Regions from separate parts of the Frankia sp. RB5 genome, predicted to be linked through region 2. Evidence: riboswitches for the same ligand, from Rfam matches in the RefSeq annotation. Region 2 holds a riboswitch; each other region holds the start of a gene.
What was found. Region 2 has a riboswitch for cobalamin ahead of bluB (5,6-dimethylbenzimidazole synthase). Riboswitches for the same ligand answer to the same signal wherever they lie in the genome.
Positions count from the first base shown of each region.

Region 1 (4,276 bases), on a different contig from region 2:
CGGCAGCTCGGCGAGCCCCTGCACCGAGCCGTCCGCCGCCCGGATCCGTTCCCGGACCCGCTCGGTCCACAGCCCGCGGCGGCGCAGCTCCTCGACGAGGTAGGTGTTGATCTGCAGGAACTCGCCCGACAGCGTCTCGCGTTTGAACACGTTGGACACCTGCGGCTCGATGCACTCGTAGCAGCCGGCGATGGACGCGATGGTGGCGGTCGGCGCGATCGCGAGCAGCAGGCTGTTGCGCAGGCCGTGCACGGCGACGGCGGCCCGCAGCGCCGCCCATCGCTCCGGCTGCGTCGGCGTCACGTCGAAGTGGTCCGGGTGCAGCACCCCGCGGGCGGCCCGCGTCTGGGCGAACGCCGGATGGCGGCCGTGCTCGCGGGCGAGCTCCACGGACCGCTCCAGCGCGGTGAGCGCGATCTCCTCGGCCAGTCTGGTGGACAGCTCCCGGGCGGCGGGGGAGTCGAACGGCAGCCGCAGCGCGAAGAACACGTCCTGCAGGCCCATGACGCCGAGGCCGACCGGCCGCCAGCGGGGGTTGCTCGCGGCGGCCTCGCCGGTCGGGTAGTACGTGATGTCGATCACCCGGTCGAGGAACGTCACCGCCGTGCGGACGGTGGCGCGCAGCCTCGCCCAGTCGATCCGCGTCGCGGGGTCCGTGGGCGGTCCCGCCGCCGCATCCCCCGCCGCGTCCACCGTCGGGTTTGCGATCGGGTCCGCCGATGCTGACGGGTCGCCGTCGCCGGGCGACAGCGCCAGCAGGTGGCGGGCCAGGTTCACCGAGCCGAGGTTGCAGACGGCGGTCTGGCTGTCGCTGGTGACCTCGAGGATCTCGGTGCACAGGTTCGACAGGTGGATGACGTTGGCGGGCTCGGCGGTCTGGTTGCCGGTCCGGTTCGCGGCGTCCTTGAAGGTCATCCAGCCGTTGCCGGTCTGCGCGAGGGTGCGCATCATCCGGGCGTAGAGGTCGCGGGCGGGCAGCTGGCGGACGTAGCGCCCGGCGGCCTCCGCGGCCCGGTAGGCACGGTCGAACGCGTCGCCCCACAGGTCGGTCAGGTCGGGGACCTCGTCGGGGTCCATCAGCGACCAGGTGTCGTCGGCGTGGACGCGGCGCATGAACTCGTCGGGGATCCAGTGCGCGAGGCTGAGGTTGTGGGTGCGCCGGGCGTCCTCGCCGGTGTTGTCGCGCAGCTCGAGGAACTCCTCGATGTCGGGATGCCAGGGCTCCAGGTACACGCAGGCCGCGCCCTTGCGCCGGCCGCCCTGGTTGACGGCGGCGACCGACGCGTCGAGGGTCCGCAGCCACGGCACGATGCCGTTGGACCGGCCGTTCGTGCCGCGGATCAGCGCGCCGCGCGAGCGGACCCGGGAGAAGCCGATCCCGATGCCGCCGGAGAACTTCGACAGCCGGGCGACCTGCCCGTACCGCTCGTAGATCGACTCCAGCTCGTCGCGCGGCGAGTCGACCAGGAAGCAGCTCGACATCTGCGGATGCGCGGTGCCCGCGTTGAACAGCGTCGGTGAGCTGGGCAGGTAGGCGAGCGACGCCATCAGCCGGTACAGCTCCCCGGCCTCGGCGACGTCGTGGGACAGCCCGCAGGCGACGCGCAGCAGCCAGTGCTGCGGGGTCTCGACCAGCAGCCGGGTCCGCGGGTGGCGCAGCAGGTAGCGATCCTGCACGGTGCGCATGCCGAAGTACTCGAAGGCCCGGTCGGCGGCCGGGTCGACGAGCGCGTCCAGCTCGGCGGCGTGAGCGGCGACGAACCTGGCGGTCGACTCGCCGATGAGGCCGAGCCGGTGACCCCGTGCCACACCGGCGCTGAACGAGGTGATCCCCTGGCCGCCGACCTCGTCCGCGATCAGGGCGGCGAGCAGGCGGGCGGCGAGCCGCGAGTACTGCGGCTCGGTGCCGATCAGCTCGGCGGCGGTCCGCACCGCGAGCCGGTCGACCTCCTCGGTCGTCACCCCGTCGTACAGCCCGGCGGCGGTGCGGGCCGCGACCCGCCGCGGGTCGACCCGGTCCAGGTCCTGCGCGCGGCGCGCCACCGCGGCGATGATCCGGGTCACGTCGACGGGTTCGAGCGCGCCGTCGCGACGGCGGACACGCAACGCCTGAGTACCGATCGGGGACGACTCGGTGACGGTCAACATCGCTCCTCGCGCGGGTCCGGTGCGTGGGCTGGACCGGCGGCACGACGGAGCAGGACACCGGCGCGGGACGCGACCCCGAGACGCGGGCACCGGAGACGGCCTGACACGTCGAGGCGGCGCGGCGCGTCTGACAGCACGCGAGCACGCCAGGCCACGGCGATGACCGGCGAGGTGCCCGTGCCCGGACCAGCTCCGGCACGGTGTCCAGACCCTCCCTCGGGGCCGGCGGACCGCCGCGCGTGGGCACGCGCGGCACACTGGCAGGTCTTCGGACTCGCGGGCTCCCGTCGGCATCGCTCTACGCCCGACGGACCTACTGGCCGTCGCGTTTCCCAGGCGCTTCTCGCGCCCAGCGCACCTGACGGTGGTCGCGCCCACTTACCGCTGCGGGGCAGTCCCGGCCTTCCACCGGATTCCCTCTTACGACGGCCGCCCATGGCGGGGGCGGCCGAACCAGTGCGAGGCACACCCTACATATGCGACTCACATGCCTGCAAGTATCCCACATGTTGTGTCGGAGCCCCGGTCGTCCGGAGGGCATCACCTCGCTGTCCGCACTCCGGGGCTCGCGACTCGGCTCCTGGGCTACCGGGATGCGGGCTGAGCCGAGCCGAGTCGCGGAGGAGCCGTCAGGCCGATGTGGCGGCGGGGCGGCCTGCTCGGGTTCGTGGATGGCGGGCAGGCCGCGGGTGCCGACCCGTGACCGCCGCCATCGGCCCGAGAACATCACCGCCGCGTCCGACACTCGCGATCAGGCGAGGGCCGTCGCCGCAGCCGTTCGGTCTGTCAGAGCACGTTGGCGCGGGAGTAGAAGTAGGCCTTGTCCGACCAGCGCGCCGCGGTGCGCCATCGCGGGCCGGTCCTTCACGCCCGCGGAATGGGCACGGTACGCCCCGGGCGAGGATTCTCGGCGGATCTGCCCATAGCGTGCGGGGTATGTGGGTGGGCACCGAGGGTTTCGCGGATGGTGCGGGTGAGTGTGGCGGCGGTGAAGGGCTTGTCGAGGAAGGCGACGGCGGCGCCCTCGATCCGTTCGTCGAGAACGCCATGCGTATGCGCCGAGGTGTATACGACGGGAAGGTCAGGGATGATCTTTGTGAGGCGGTCGGCCAGCTGGCGGCCGTTCGTGCCGGGCATGATGACGTCCGTAAGGAGCAGGTCGATGGTGGGATGGCGTCGCGCCAGGTCGAGTGCCTCCTGGCCGTTCGCGGCGGCGAGCACTCGGTAGCCGGCGGCCGTGAGAATGCGTTCGGTCAGTTCGCGGACCGCGGGGTCATCCTCGACCAGCAGAATGGTCTCGTCGCCGTTGGCGAGGCGCTCGGCGCCGGGGTCGGCCGGCCGCTGGTCGACGACCGCGGCGACCACCGGCAGGTAGACCCGGAACGTGCTGCCGGCGTGGGGCGCCGAGCTGACGGTGATGTGGCCGCCGGCCTGCCGGATGATGCCGTAGGCGGTCGACAGCCCCAGACCGGTGCCCTTGCCCTGGTCCTTGGTGGTGAAGAACGGCTCGAAGGCCCGGGCCTGGACCTCCGGCGGCATGCCATGGCCGGTGTCGGTGACGGTGAGCACCACCTGGCCGCCTGATGGGAGGCCGAGGCGGCGGGATTCGTGCGCGTCGAGGTCGACGTGGTCGGTGGCTATCGTGAGCCGGCCGCCGTCCGGCATCGCGTCCCGGCCGTTGACGACCAGGTTGACGATCACCTGTTCGAGCTGCACGTGATCGGCCCAGACCGTGGCCGGGGCGGCACCGGTCCGGACAGCCAGCTCGACGTCCTCGCGGATCAGGCGACGCAGCATCTCCTCGAGACCGCCGACCAGCTCGTTGAGATCGACGGCCCGCGGCTTCGCCGCCTGGTTGCGGGAGAACGCGAGCAGCTGGCGGGTCAGCCCGGCGGCCCGGTCGGCCGCGCCGCGGATCGCGGTCAGGTCGGCCCGTGCCGGTCCGTCGGTCTGGGCCAGCAGCATCGCCGCGTAGCCGTCGATCACGGTCAGCAGGTTGTTGAAGTCGTGGGCGACACCGCCGGCGAGCTGGCCGACCGCGTCGAGACGCTGCGCCTGGCGCAGCTGGGCTTCGGCGATCTTCTGGTCGGTGACGTCGGCGACCATGGCCAGGAATCCCTCGACCTCA
Region 1 covers NZ_JCBATA010000006.1:137,995-142,270, reverse strand. The annotation lists gene AC6EXY_RS04920 (ribonucleoside-diphosphate reductase subunit alpha) at 1-2,148, opposite strand, end outside; cobalamin riboswitch at 2,391-2,621, opposite strand; gene AC6EXY_RS04915 (hybrid sensor histidine kinase/response regulator) at 3,013-4,276, opposite strand, start outside.
Region 1: another riboswitch for cobalamin. It lies ahead of AC6EXY_RS04920 (ribonucleoside-diphosphate reductase subunit alpha); the one in region 2 lies ahead of bluB (5,6-dimethylbenzimidazole synthase).

Region 2 (4,276 bases):
GCGCGGGTCCGGCCCGCCCCGAGCACCGGATGCCGCCACGCCTGGCGTCGAGGGCGGAGCCGGCACCGACGCGGGCGACTGGCCAGATGCCGATGGCGAACCAGATGCCGACGACGTCCCGGGCTCCGACGACACCCCGGGCTCCGACGACACCCTGGATGCCGACGACACCCCGGATGCCGACGATGACGCCGGCGCTGACGGCATCGGGGCCGCCAATGCCAGGGGCACCGGGGTCGTCACCGGATCGTCCCCACCGTCCGCGGGGGCGGGGGGCGAAGTCGGTTGCCGCGCCGACGGCAGGGCGACCGCCTCCCCGTCCTCCCCCTCCATGGGCGCGGCGCCGGACGGGGCACGGTCCGCGTCGGACGGACCGCCGGTCGCCGCCAGTACGACCGCGGTGACGGCGTCCGCCGGGAAGGCGGGGGCGGCGCCGAGGGAGTCTCCGCCGGGCCAGTCGCCCGGCAGGGGCGTCATGACGGCGGCCGCCGCCTCTCCCGGCTGGCCCAGCCGGGCGGTCGCCGACGATCCGGCGAGGCCCGCGGGATCCGCGCGCCCTCGCACCCGCACCGTCGCCGCGCCTCCGCTCGCGCCCGGCAGCCGCGCCGACGCCGGCGGGTCGCCGAGCGCGCGACTCGCGGGCAGCCCCACGAGCCCGGGCAGCAGGGCGCGCAGACGGTCCGCGCCGGGGCGGGCGGCGGGGTCCTTGGCGAGCATCGCGGCGAGCACCGACCACAGCGCATCGGGCACCCCCGGGGGTCGGCCGGGCACGAGGTCGGCGTGCGCGCGCAGGATGGACAGCATCTCCCGCCCGGCGAACGGCGCGACGCCGCAGAGCATCTCGTAGAGCATCGTGCCGGCCGCGTACACGTCCGCGGCCGGCCCGACCGGGCCACCGTCGACGCTCTCGGGCGCCATGTACAGCGGGGTGCCGAGCATGCCGCCCGGCACCGTCAGCCGGGTCGCGGAGGCCATCAGACCGGCGACGCCGAAGTCAGAGACCTTCGGCCGCGTGCGGCCGTCACGGCGGTCGAGCAGCACGTTCTCCGGCTTGAGGTCGCGGTGCACGATCCCCAGCCGGTGGGCGGTGCCCAGGCCGGCGAGCACGTCGACGACGAGGGAGACGGCCTCCGCGGGAGGCAGCGTGCGGCGGCGGTGCAGTTCGTGGCGCAGGTCGGAGCCTTCGACGAACTCCATCACGATGGCCAGGTCGCCGCGCTCGGCGACCAGGTCGTGAATGGCCACGACAAAGGGCGACTGGACGCGGATGAGAATGGCCCGCTCGCGCATGAAGCGGGCCACCACCCCGGGGTCGGCCGTGAAGTGCGGCAGCAGGAGCTTGAAGGCGAGGACGTTTCCCGCCTCGTCGCGCCCGCGCCACACCTCACCCATGCCACCCCGACCGACCCGGGATTCCAGGATGTAGGAACTTCCCAGCTTTCTAACCACTCGGTGCCATCACCACTTCGCTGTGGAGTTCCAGTTCGCTGCGGAGATCCAGATCGATCGACGGGGACCCCCGGCCGGGCACCACCCGCCCCGCCGCCCCGTCACCCCACCGGCGCCGTCCCTGGCCGGCCGTCGGACATGCCGCCGCCCCGCGGGGATGTCCCGCGACCCGGACCCGATTCCCGTCCCACCGGCCAGCCTCCCCGTCAGCGCGTGACATGACCTCACCGGCGCGCGGCGCGTTCTCACCGGCGCGCGGCGGATTCTCCCTCTCCCCACATTTCGCGCCCGCGTCCCCTCTCCCGCGCCGACTCCGCCAGATGGCCTGGCATCACCCTGCCGGGTAACTCCGGTTCGGCGCTGCCGCCGGGCGGATCGGCCGTCGATGTCCGAGGCCAGAATGCAGCACGCACGCGGGCGCGCGGACCGGCGCGACTATGGTTCTGCTCACCGGGGGATGGCGGCGCCCGCCCCCGTCGGGAATGCGGCGCGCCCGCACGGCCGTCGCCCTGCACTGACGCGGCCCGCCCATGCGGTGCGCCCGCCCGCCACACGGCGCGTCCGCGCTCGTCGCCGCCCGGCCGGGCGCGCCCGATCAGGCCGCGCGCCGCCCGACCGGGCGTCCCACCTCCGGGTCAGTCCCGGCCGCAGGCCGTCCCCGCCGATGCCGGTTCGCCGCGTGCCCCCCACCGCTCGGCGTGCACGACGTCGGCCAGCGGGCGGCGCCGGGCCCATCCATGCCGTTCCAGGTCGGGCCGAGCGGCGAGCCGCGTCACCGGCCCGAGGCACAGCCAGGCGACCGGTCGGATCCCGGCCGGGATGCCGAGCAGGTCCCGCACGAACTCCTCCCGGTAGAACGACACCCAGCCCACGCCGAGCCCCTCGGCGGTCGCGGCGAGCCACAGGTTCTGCACCGCCAGGCACACGGAGTACAGGCCCGCGTCGGCGATGGCGTGCCGGCCGAGCACCGCCGGCCCGCCGCGCGCCGGGTCATAGGTCACGACCAGCGACAGGGACGACGTGAGCACCCCGTCGATGCGGATCCGGGCGAACCGCTCGGCCCGTTCCCCCGTCAACGTGTCCGCGAACACCGCCCGTTCCCGCTGGACGTGACGGTGGAAGGCTCGCCGGGTCCCGCCGTCGATGATCTGGACGAAGTCCCAGGGCTGGCTGAGCCCCACACTCGGCGCGGCGTGCGCGGCGGCGAGGATGCGGGTGAGCACCTCGGCCGCGACCGGCGCGCCGGTGAACTCGCCGCGCACATCCCGGCGGCGGTGTACCAGCTCGTACAGCGCGGCACGCCGCAGGTGGTCATCCAGATCATGGTGGACGGGCATGGCAGGCTCCCGCTGTCGGGCCGCCCTGGACGGGCGGCGTCGAGGCGGGGCCGGTCTTCGGACTTCCGGATCGACGTCGTACCGTCCGCCTTCCCAGGCCGGTCAGGCCCAGTGGCCGCGCGTGCGCGCGTGGACGGCGACTCCCCGGTCACCGCGGCGGGCCCGTGCCGGACTCCCACCGGCTTCCCGATTCTCCCCGGTCACCCGGGGCACCCCGCGAACATCGCCACCCAGCACCGTACCCTCCGATCACCCGCGCCGGCCCCACCACCCGCATTCCGGCGCCTCGCGAAATCCCGGGTGGCGGCCGGCCTCCTCGTGACGGGCTTTTCTCTCCGGTATGGTCATGGCCCACGCTGGACGTCCCGGCAGGGGCACGATCCGGTCGCGTCCTGGTGGGGAACAAGGCGTCGGGGAGAATGGTGACAGGCATCGGCACGCGGGTATCCGAACGTCAGGCCGGGGATACCCGGCGGCCCTGCAGCGCCGACCGCCCGATGCGGACCTCTCCGGCGACCCCGCGTCAGCCACGCCCTGGCCAGCCATTCCGCACCCGGTGGAAATGTCACTTTTCGTGCGGGCAGCAGGGATGAGCGAGCCGTCCTTCCCGGCGCCGCTGCTCCCCGGCGAGCCCCTGCGGCCGTTCGATCCGAGGTGGATCGGGGAGTACGAGGTGCTGCGGGTCCTCGGCGAAGGCGGGATGGGGACCGTCTACTACGCCGTCACCAGCCGCGGCACACCCGTGGCGGTGAAGGTCATCCGGGCTGAATACGTCGCCGACCCCGGTTTCCGGGACCGATTCCTTCGGGAGATCCGGAACGCGCAGCGGGTCGACCCGTTCTGCACCGCCGCCGTGATCGACGTCAGCACCGGGGACACTCCCTTTCTCGCCACGGAGTACGTCGACGGGCCGGACCTGCGCCGCCAGGTGACCGAGGGCGAGACGCTGTCGGGAAACGACACGAAGCGGTTCGCGATCGGCGTCGCGACCGCGTTGCGCGCCATTCACCACGCCGGCATCGTGCATCGCGATCTCAAGCCCGGAAACGTCCTGCTCGCGCTGCACGGACCCCGGGTCATCGACTTCGGCGTGGCCTCGGCCCTGCTCGGGCGGGACACCGGCGACGTCCGGACCGAGCCGGCCGTCCCCCAGTGGCTCACCCCCGCGTTCATGGCTCCCGAGCAGGCGCAGCTCGCCCTGCACGGAGGCCAGGTCGAGATCACCTACGCCGCGGACATCTTCGCCTGGGCCGGCGTGGTGGTCTACGCGGCGACGGGTCGCACGCCCTTCGGGGACGGGGGCTTCGCGGACATGGCGTCCCGGGTGCGCTTCGACCCGCCGGATCTGCGCGAGCTGCCGGCGGATCTCGAGCCGATCGTCTCCCGGGCCCTGCACAAGGATCCCGCGCGGCGGCCGACCGCCCGGCAGCTGCTGTCGAGCCTGCTCGGCGACGACGAACCCGATCCGGTGCGGGCCGGCGACGCCGAGG
Region 2 covers NZ_JCBATA010000068.1:38,795-43,070, reverse strand. The annotation lists partial or broken gene AC6EXY_RS27300 (serine/threonine-protein kinase) at 1-1,392, opposite strand, end outside; gene bluB (5,6-dimethylbenzimidazole synthase) at 2,085-2,786, opposite strand; cobalamin riboswitch at 2,818-3,015, opposite strand; gene AC6EXY_RS27290 (serine/threonine-protein kinase) at 3,376-4,276, shown strand, end outside.

Region 3 (4,276 bases), on a different contig from region 2:
GACACCCCACAGCCGTCCCGCGCCGCCCGCCCCGCGTTCCTCGACGGCGCTCACTCGTCTTCGCTCGCGATCGCGTTGATGGCGGCGACGGCCATCGCGCTGCCACCACGACGGCCATGGACGACGAGGAACTCGCTGCCCGCCGGGTCGTCGGCGAGCGCCCGCTTCGACTCGGCGGCGCCGATGAAGCCGACCGGCAGGCCGAGGATCGCCGCCGGGCGGGGAACGGAGCCGGCGTCGAGCAGCTCCAGCAGGCGGAACAGCGCCGTGGGCGCGTTGCCGATGGCGACGACGGCGCCGGCCAGCCGCTCACCCCACAGGTCGACGGCGGCGGCGCTGCGGGTGGTGTCGAGCTCGGCGGCCAGCGCCGGCACCCGCGGATCGCCGAGCAGGCACAGGACCTCGTTGTCGGCGGGCAGGCGGCGGCGCGTCACCCCGGCGGCGACCATCTGCGCGTCGCACAGCACCGGCGCGCCGTCGAGCAGCGCCGCCCGGGCCGCGGCGACCACGCCCGGGCTGTACGCCAGGTCGTCGACCAGGTCCACCATCCCGCAGGAGTGGATCATGCGGACGGCGACGCGGGCCACGTCGACGGGCAGCCCGTCCAGGCGCGCCTCAGCCCGGATCGTCGCGAAGGACCGGCGATAGATCTCCGCCCCGTCCCGGACGTACTCCGGACGCGGCGTTCCCGCCGCCACCGTCGGTACCGCCGTTCCCGCCGCCGCGTCCACTCAGTCACCCTCCCGTCCGGTCGACGCGCCCGACGTTCCGGCACACGTCGACATCAGTTCCTGCAGCGACGCGGACTCGTGGCGCGACGCCAGCTCACGACTCAGCGCCGCCCAGCGATCCGCGGGCAGCTCCTCGCCGCCGTGTACGCGATAGCCGGACTCGTCCGCGATCACGTCGACGACATCACCGGCCGGACGACCGCACCGCCGAGCGCACGCCGACCAGTGCACCGACGTCGTCGATCCCTGGACGTGGGCGGCATAGCGGGCGGCGTCGCGTCGAACGTCGGCGAGGGCGCGCGCGCAGCCCGGACGGCCGGCGCAACTGGTGACGCCGACCCAACCGGACGCCGGATCCACGACGAGCCCGACCGCCGCCAGCCGAGCGCCGAACCCCTGCGACGCGGACGGATCCAGATCACGCAGGACGACCGTCCGCCACGGGGTCACCACCATCCGACTGTCTCCCGCCGCCTCGTCGGCGATCTCGGCGAGCAGGTCGAGCTGGTCGGCGCGCAGTCTCCCGAGCGGGACCAGCACGGTCAGTGCGTACCGACCATCACTGTGCCGGTGCGGCCCTGGTGTGACAGCCGACGCATCGCCCCTGCTCCGGGCCGCCGTGCCCGCCTGGATGATCTTGATGGTGGCCGCCGGGGGCTCCCGATCGTCCGTGCGTGCGCGGCGGGCAGCGAGCTGGGCGGCGGTGAGCAGGCGGTCGTGGCCGGTCGGGAGTTCGGCGATGCGCCAGGCGGGCGTGTCGCCCGGTGCCGTGGCGGCGAGCAGGTCGAGGAAGGCGTGCGCGGCGGCGAGGATCGCGGGGATGGCACAACGCTCGGGCAGGAGCACAGCCCGCGGCTCACCCGCCACGCGGAGCAGCATACGGCCCGCCGGCAGCGCGATCAGGGTGAGGTCGGCGGGGAGGGCGGCGACGTCGCCGCTGCCGTCATCGAGGGCGAACAGGATCCGGCCGGGCAGCGCGGCCAGCGCGGGATCGGCACACAGGGCGCGGTCCAGGGCCTCGACGAGCGGCGTCACATCCCGCCAGGACGCCACGGCGCGGCCGGACAGCGGCGAGGCGACGATGTTGCGGACCCGCTCGTGGGTGTCCGACGGCAGCAGCCCGGCGGCGCGGGCCCGGGCCGCGAGGATGGTGGCGGCGCCGTCGGCGAGGCCCCGGAGCTGGACGTTGCCGCGGGAGGTCAGCTCCAGGTAGCCATCGCCGAACTCACGGGCGCACGCGGCCAGCGCACGGGCGGCGGTGGCGTCGAGCAGGCCACCGGGCAGGCGCAGCCGGGCGAGGGCGCCGTCCGCGGCCGCGTGCGTACGCAGCACCCCCGGGCAGGCGTCGGCGACGCGCTCGCGCGGACTGGTGGGCACCGGCGGAGCATACGTGCGCCAACCGGGCACCCGCCGGCTGATCGGCGTTCGCGTGACTCACCTGATGCGACGTGCGGCGGCCGGGTCATCGAGGTCGGCAGCTGAGCTTCGCCCCACAGCTCTCACGGTCACGGGCACGGGGCCTTGACAGCTGCCGTTCTTGACAGTCCTGGTGCCCGCTCTGCGATGGTGAGGCGGCCACGAGCGGCGAGCGGCGAGGAAGTCCGGTGCGAATCCGGCGCGGTCCCGCCACCGTCACCGGACAGCGAACCTCGACGTACGGCCACTGACGCGGGCGGCGTGCCCGCGCTGGGAAGGCCTGAGGGGAACGTGCGCGGCGCGGCTTCGTCCTCGAAGCCCCGCGGCGCGGATCCGGGAGCCGGGATACTCGCCTCGCCCGCGACGGGCACGGTCCGTCCCGCCATGCCGTGGTCCGGGGCGCCGTCCGGCACCGGCCGGCTGACGCGGGGGCGCGGATCCCCGGGAAAGGCACGACCATGACCCCTGCCCAGACGCCCCCCGTCCAACCGTCACCCGGCGAAACGTCACCCGGCGAAACGTCACCGGCCGAGAGCCTGGCCGCCCCTGCCACGCCCGCCGGCGAGCTGGACGCGACCGTCCTGCTGTTGTCGACGTCGGACACCGACCTGCTCTCGGCGCGTGCGAGCGGTGTCCGCTTCCGGCTCGGCAATCCGGCTCGGGTCGACGTCGCGGACCTCGCCGCCCTGACCGACGGCGTCGACGTCGTCGTGGTGCGCATCCTCGGCGGCCGGCGGATGTGGGAGGAGGGGCTGGACGCGCTGCTCGCCGGCCCGCGGCCGGTGGTCGTGCTCGGCGGGGAGCGTGCCCCGGACGCCGAGCTGATGGCGATCTCGACGGTGCCGGCCGGGATCTGCGCCGAGGCGCACGCCTACCTGGCCGAGGGCGGCCCGGCGAACCTCGCTGAACTGCACCGCTTCCTCGCCGACACGCTGCTGCTCACCGGCGGCGGATTCGCCCCGCCGATCACCACACCGTCCTGGGGCGTCCTCGACCGCCCGGCCGCCGCGACTCGCGACTCCGCCGCCGCGCCCCGGCCCATGGCCGCGTCCAAGCTCGCGGCCGAGCCCGTTGCCACACTCGGGACCGGGACCGGGACCGCCAGCCCCGTGCCAGTGATCGGGATCCTGTACTACCGGGCACATCATGTCGCTGGCAACACGGCGTTCGTCGAGGATCTGTGCGCGGCGGTGGAACGGGCGGGCGGGCGGGCACTGCCGGTGTTCTGCGCGTCGCTGCGCGCCGCGGAGCCGGGGCTGCTCGAGGTTCTCGGCCAGGTGGACGCGCTGGTCGTCACGGTGCTCGCCGCGGGTGGCAGCCAGCCGGCGGCGGTGGGCGCGGGCGGCGACGACGAGGCCTGGGACGTTGGTGCTCTGGCAGCCCTCGACATCCCGATCCTGCAAGGGCTGTGCCTGACCGGCGGCCGGGAGGCGTGGGCCGGCTCGGACGACGGCCTGTCCCCGCTGGACGCGGCCACCCAGGTCGCGATCCCCGAGTTCGACGGCCGGCTCATCACCGTCCCGTTCTCCTTCAAGGAGGTCGACGAGGACGGCCTGACCAGCTACGTCGCCGATACGGAACGGGCCGACCGGGTCGCCGGCATCGCCCTCGCCCACGGCCGGCTGCGCCACATCCCACCGGCGCGGCGCCGGATCGCGCTGATGCTGTCCGCCTACCCGACGAAGCACGCCCGCATCGGTAACGCGGTCGGCCTCGACACCCCGGCGAGCGCCGTCGCACTGCTGCGGGCGATGCGCGACGCCGGCTACGACATCGGCCCCGCCGACGGCCCGGACGCGCTGCCGGGCGTGGCGGCCGGCGACGGCGACGCCCTCATCCACGCGATCATCGCCGCCGGCGGGCAGGACCCGGCGTGGCTGACCGAGGAGCAGCTCGCCGGCAACCCGGTGCGCATCACCGCCGCCGCCTACCGTTCCTGGTACGCCACGCTGCCCGCCGACCTGCGCGAGGCCGTCGAACGCCACTGGGGCCCGCCGCCCGGCGACCTCTACGTCGACCGCTCCCACGACGACGACGGCGAGATCGTGCTGGCCGCCCTGCGCGCCGGCAACGTCGTGCTGCTCGTCCAGCCGCCGCGCGGCTTCGGCGAGAACCCGGTCGCGATCTAC
Region 3 covers NZ_JCBATA010000011.1:39,455-43,730, reverse strand. The annotation lists gene AC6EXY_RS07805 (precorrin-2 C(20)-methyltransferase) at 1-54, opposite strand, end outside; gene AC6EXY_RS07800 (precorrin-8X methylmutase) at 51-731, opposite strand; gene cobG (precorrin-3B synthase) at 732-2,108, opposite strand; cobalamin riboswitch at 2,326-2,497, shown strand; gene AC6EXY_RS07790 (cobaltochelatase subunit CobN) at 2,606-4,276, shown strand, end outside.
Region 3: another riboswitch for cobalamin. It lies ahead of AC6EXY_RS07790 (cobaltochelatase subunit CobN); the one in region 2 lies ahead of bluB (5,6-dimethylbenzimidazole synthase).